One region of the Bacillus aquiflavi genome, then DNA from elsewhere that is predicted to be linked to it. Evidence: predicted binding sites of a transcription regulator. Region 1 holds the regulator's gene; the other holds the start of a gene.
The links. The regulator LexA, encoded in region 1, represses DNA repair genes until DNA is damaged. The targets are predictions, from matches to a motif close to CGAACATATGTTCG.
Positions count from the first base shown of each region.

Region 2: K6959_RS04415 (ImmA/IrrE family metallo-endopeptidase) is a predicted target of LexA. The motif match lies at 1,069-1,082, and genes of this name have one in related genera.

Region 1 is NZ_CP082780.1:1,318,104-1,321,320, forward strand. It holds partial or broken gene K6959_RS06535 (IS256 family transposase) at 1-272, opposite strand, end outside; gene K6959_RS06540 (SOS response-associated peptidase) at 452-1,123, shown strand; gene lexA (transcriptional repressor LexA) at 1,367-1,990, opposite strand; gene yneA (cell division suppressor protein YneA) at 2,143-2,466, shown strand; gene K6959_RS06555 (YneB family resolvase-like protein) at 2,480-3,133, shown strand; gene K6959_RS06560 (DUF896 domain-containing protein) at 3,207-3,217, shown strand, end outside.
Region 2 is NZ_CP082780.1:868,317-871,533, reverse strand. It holds gene K6959_RS04430 (antA/AntB antirepressor family protein) at 1-200, opposite strand, end outside; gene K6959_RS04425 (helix-turn-helix transcriptional regulator) at 238-435, opposite strand; gene K6959_RS04420 (helix-turn-helix domain-containing protein) at 599-946, shown strand; gene K6959_RS04415 (ImmA/IrrE family metallo-endopeptidase) at 1,103-1,630, shown strand; partial or broken gene K6959_RS04410 (IS4 family transposase) at 2,022-3,136, opposite strand.

The sequences.
Region 1 (3,217 bases):
GCGATCGTCTGTTGTTTGAACTCGCCATTACGATCACGTGGGATTTGTATTGCCAAGTCGCCATACTCCGTGTGAAGCGTACGCGAATAAGACCCATTACGTGAGTTGCCTGAATTAAAGCCAATCCGATCATACTTTTCATAGTCTAGAAATTCTGTTAGTTCTGTCGCCAGCAGCGAATTGATTGCCATTTCCAAGTGCGAACGGAAAACCTCAGTAATATCTTGCTTTTTCACTAGTGCATCGACAATTTCTGTTGTAAACTGATTCATAGGGAAGACCTCTTTTCTAGGATTGGTTGTGGTGACTTAATTCTACCAAGAAAAGGTCTTCCTTTTTACATGGAATTTTTCATTTACACAAAATATTTTACACTCTCCGGATTCTCTATTAAAATTGATTATAATAATGTTGTGTATTTTTTATAAGTAAACGGACGGAGGATAAAATCATGTGTGGAAGGTTTACGCTGTTTACTAACTATGATGAGATTATTAAGCGTTTTAATGTTAAAGTGGCTTTTAATGAAAATGAGTATAAAGTGAGTTATAATATAGCCCCTTCTCACCATGTTGTGTCTGTCATTAATGACGGAGATAAAAATCGGCTTGGGTATTTAAGGTGGGGGCTGATTCCGCCTTGGGCGAAGGATGAAAAAATTGGTTACAACATGATTAATGCCAGAGCCGAGACATTAGCTGAAAAACCAAGTTTTAGCAATGCTTTTAAAAAGAAGCGTTGTTTAATTATCGCCGACTCTTTTTACGAGTGGAGGAAGACGCGAGAGCAAAAAATCCCTGTGCGGATAAAATTAAAAACAGATGAGCTTTTTGCTATGGCTGGGTTGTGGGAAGGTTGGCGAACCCAAAATAATGATGTTATTTATTCTTGTACAATTATTACAACGGAAGCAAATGAATTCATGTCATCAATTCATGAACGTATGCCCGTCATCCTAAAGCGAGAAGATGAAAAACGTTGGTTAGATCCGTCCATAAATAACATAAATGATTTGAAAGAGCTGTTAAAACCATTTGATAGTCATTTAATGGATTACTATGAAGTATCTCCCGAGGTAAATTCTCCGAAAAATAATGCACCACATTTAATTAAACAAGTTTAACATTTAAACGACGTTTGTTAGATGTGCAGTATTTGAAGGACAGTAGACTACATTTAGAGATTGTTATATTTATAGTTTCATATAAAAAAAAGGTCAAGTGCATAACTTGACCTTGCAGGTTAGTCTTTTTCACTTCCGCCTCGGTGCTGTGCGTCTCGAGTAACAAGCGTTTTTAACCAATGTTTCGAGCATTTGCTTCAAATACTGACTGTTGGCAAATTTTCAATTAGTTCTTCATCTTAATTAATGAATATGGCGGTAAACGCCTGTTACTTTTCCTAAAATAGTAACATTTCGCAAAATAATCGGTTCCATTGTTGAATTTTCCGGCTGCAAACGAATATAATCCTTTTCTTTAAAGAAACGTTTTACTGTTGCCTCATTCTCGTCTGTCATCGCAACGACAATATCCCCGTTATTTGCTGCTTGCTGCTGTCTAACAATAACATAATCTCCGTTTAAAATACCTGCTTCTATCATACTATTTCCGACGATTTCTAGCATAAATACTTTTGCATCAGTTGGCGCAAGGCTTTCAGGTAAAGGAAAGTACTCTTCAATATTCTCGATTGCAGTAATTGGCTGACCAGCTGTTACCTTTCCAACAACAGGTACATTGACGGCATTCCTTCTAGGAATATGAGCAGTTTCATCTACTTCTAGAATTTCAATTGCCCGCGGCTTTGTCGGATCGCGGCGAATTAATCCTTTACTTTCTAATCTTGACAAATGTCCGTGAACGGTAGAGCTTGAAGCTAGTCCAACAGCTTCGCCAATCTCCCTTACAGAAGGAGGATAACCTTTTCTTTTCACTTCTTCTTTAATGAATTCAAGGATATCTTGCTGTCTTTTTGATATCTTTTCCATTAAAACGCACCTCAATATGTATTATTGTTTTTTATTATAGCATGTATTTCCAATCGATACAAACATAAGTTCGAAAAAAATATTGACACAAACACTTGTTCGTATTATAATTAACAAAACAGAACACACATTCGAATAAGGGGTGTTTCACATTGAACTCTTTGTGGAAAAACTATTCATATATTATTCTCTTTTTTTCATTAATTTTCATATTCGCAACCATTTTAGTTGATCAAGCAGACCGTAGAAGTGATGATAATTACATATGTATAACTATTAAAGAAGGGGATTCTTTATGGAAGCTTGCTGAAGAATATAGTGATAAACATCATCTTACAACGAGTGAATTTATCGCTTGGATAGAAAAAACAAATGGAATTAACGGAAGCTATCTCGTTGCGGGTACAACATTAACGATTCCCGTTCTAAAGAATGAGCAGGAACAAACAACTTTAGTTAGTTCGGAAAAATATTGAATGAGGGATAACAATGAAAGCGATTATTTATTGTCGTGTCAGTACAACAAAGGAAACGCAAGAAACATCTTTAAAGCGTCAGGAAGAAGAATTGCTTCATCTTGCAAATGTATATAGCCTTGAAGTAGCAGCTATCATTAAGGAAAAGGCGAGCGGATATGAATTAGAGCGCGAAGGTATATTGAAATTGCTAGCAATGTTAAAGGATTCTGCAATTAGTGCTGTGCTTATACAAGATGAAACGAGACTTGGCAGAGGAAATGCAAAGATTGCATTGCTTCACTGTATTTTAAAGGAGAATGTAAAGCTCTATACAATTGCACATAACGGCGAATTGCAATTATCTGAATCGGACTCAATGGTGTTAAACATTGTTAGCATAGTTGAGGAATATCAACGAAAACTTCATAATATTAAAATTAAAAGAGGCATGATGCGTGCAATTGAAAAAGGCTATCGCCCAGAAAGAAACTTGAAAAATATAAATGAAAGCACTGGCAGAACAAAAATTGATGTGCCTATTGAAGAAATCATTCGATTGCGTAAAAATAAATTAACTTTTGCCGAAATTGCAGCCACATTAAGGGGATTTGGCTATGAAGTGTCAAAAGCGACTGTTCATAGGCGTTACCAAGAGCAGATGAACAAGCTGGAGAAGGAGAAATAGTTTTTTTCCTTGTAAAACTGAGTAAACTTTAGTAACATAATTTTGATTTAACAAGGAACAAAGGAGCTAAAAGATGCTGCCAAA
Region 2 (3,217 bases), 450 kb from region 1:
ATTTCATTTGTTTTACTCAAAAACGAGTAAAAGTCTCTCCCTTCAATAAATCCAATACTTATGATATTCCGGTGAAACCAATCGTTATAATGTGTTGAAGTAAAAAGCATCTCGTGTAATTCCTGTGCATTCACGACTCGTTCGCCTGTTTCAGTTTCATAAATTGCCAGAAAATCATTGACAATCATTTTTAAATTCATTAGCCACCCCCCTAACATCATCTTGTTTACTTGGAGTTTACCCATTATTTAAAAAAATATGATCGGGATTTGTTTTAAACACTTTTGCAATTTTTTCTGCTAAATCGTAATTTAACCGGCGCCTGCCATTTTCGAGCATCCAATAGTATTGCTTTGAAATACCTACACAATTAGCTACTTGTTGGCAAGTGAGTCCCTCGTTCGTACGAAATTTTTTTAATTTTTGTAAAATCAACTTATTACCTCCCTTCTAGTTAACTTGTTGTTAATTCTATTATAATTAACTATTTGTTAACTTTCAACTTTTTTTAATAAAAAAGTTTCCATTTTGTTAACAAACCTTTAAGTTATCTACTTGTTAACTTATAATTGTTGTATATAGAAACGAGGTGGGTTAAATGTTAGGTGAGCGCTTAAAAGAACTAAGATTGGAAAGAAAATTAACCCAAGAACAATTAGGCAAAGGGATCAACGTAACAAAAGTATCAATTTCCGGATATGAAAATGGAAACCGGACACCTGATACAGAAACCCTTCAAAAAATAGCGGATTATTTTAATGTTAGTACAGATTATTTACTTGGTAGATCTGACAATCGCAGCCGAGTGAACAGCGACGAAGAATTTAAAAACATCATTAATGACCCCGAACTTGAACGTTGGTTTAAAGAATTGCCTAAATCAGATGAAGATGATTTACGGAAATTGAAAAAAATGTGGGAAATTATTAAAAATGAAGAGAACTAATCTAATCGAAAGCAGGATAAATGACGGACAAATATTAACTATTCATAGGAATAAATAATCATTTTAGTCACTTATTTGAAACCCTATCTTTTAATTGATAGGGATTTATTTTACAATATAATAGAACATACGTTCTTTATTATGTGAGGTGACTATATGAAATATGTTTTTACCCCTCTTGAAGACTTTGTAAGAGATTTATATTTTTCAATGTCTATCAGTTCACCAGAGCAAATAAGTATGACAGAAATAGCCGAAAACCTGAACATCAAAATACATTATTATGATGAGGAAAGTGAAGCCAATAATATTGGCGGTATATACAGAATATTTTTAAACGAACAACTAACAAAACAACAGCAATGGCAGGATTTTGCTCATGAACTATGCCACATCTTATTTCATACAGGTTATCAACTGCGGATGCCGCATTACTTTAGAACGTATCAAGAATGGAAAGCAAGCAACTTCGCCTACCAATTCTGTGTCCCTACATTTATGCTAGAAAAGATAAAGCTTCCTAAAAGAAAAAATGAAGGAATTGAAGTCATTGCCCAAACTTTTAACGTTGAATTTGATTTCGCAAAAACGAGATTAGAACGTTGGATTCGTCAACAGGAGGCATTTATTTTTCATCAAAAAATAGCTGAACAAAAAGAAGCATATATGTGTAGACATCAGTAAAATATGCTATTTTAACTTTACTAAAGGAATGCTCGTAAGCGTAAAGAATTCTTTTATAGAAAAATAATCTTTAATGAGGAAAGCCATTTAACAAATGAAATCGATTGAAGGAAGCAAAATATATTTAAGACCTTATGAAACGGAAAGGATAAAGAATTATTATATAAAGCTGTATTTGATAAGGAAACTAATTCGTTTACTGGAAATACTAGACCATTTACAAAAAAAGAAATCAATAAAAAAGATCACTAGCGTTGCATAAAAGTCGTTTGAACATTCTGTAATTATATTCTTCTGGAAAAGGACCAAAAAGGTAAAGCCTTGAATAAAGGTGGTACTGTCCACTTGGTAAAAATATACAATCGGACAAAGGGACAACGACAGTTAATAGCTAGGTGCTTGTTTTTTTTTCGAAACGACGGAGCCAAATGTATGCAGGCTTCCATATGGCTGCCTTTAACCAATGACTGATTCGAAGCAATGTTTTCTTGCTTTTCGTCTCCAGCTGGATGAGTACATGCAAACAGTAGGTAATGAGTGCCAGGTAAATTTGATTTTGTATCGCTGTTTCGCTCATACCATAAAAATGTTTGATCGCTACACTTGTTTCAGCCATTTGAAGAATAGCTCTATGGCCCAACGTGATCGATAGATTTCGCTAATTTCTTCCACATCCAGATCAAATCGGTTTGTGATTAAACGAAGGATGTTCCCTTTGGTATCCTCCACTTCAAGGAGGCGAAAAAGGTTCTCTGCCCGGCTTTGAGTCGTTCCGATGTAAACCATTTTGTCCGATAAAACAGTACAGTCATCAGGCAGAGAAAAGGATTCTACCTCACGAATAACAGCATTCTTCTTTAGTCTTGAAACAAAAAAATATCCGTCGTCAGTCATGCGGTCAAAACGTTCATAGTCGACGTATCCACGGTCAAACACATACATGGCTTCTTTGTCATCGACGAGAACTTCCAATTGATTTCTATCATGTTCTTTCGCTACTGTGATGGTTGCCTTTTCGGGGTAAACTGTGTCCTGATCCATGAAAACGAGCCGTAAATGAAGCTTCACGCCTGCTTTTGTTTTACGGAATTTTGCCCACTTGTAATTCGTTAAATTGAGTGGGAGTGTACTCGAATCAATGATTTTGAGTGGCATATTCCTTTTACTTTGATGGTGATGTCCTTGAATCTTAGTAACAAGATCCAAAAACAAAGTAGAAAGGATTTCTGGTTTTAGGTCATTCGTTTTTCGAGATAACTGCGACGCACTAATCGATTCAAATCCAAGTGTTTTCTGGAGATCCTCATCAAGTAAAGCATCACTGATAGCATGTAGACTTTCCAATTCGTGCAACTGGGCAAACAGTAAAAGCTTGATATACGCTTCTGTCGTTAATTTCTTTGTATAGTAATCCTGTTTAAGATGTTCAACTTGTTTTGAAAGCCTTTGAATATTTATGGGTGAAACCCATTTACCAAATGATGAAAGTAGTGTATTCTTGTCCATAACGGTAATCCTTTACTATTGGATTTGGACAGGAACCACCTGACCTCTCCATTGTAAAGGATTTTTTGTTGCCTAAACCGA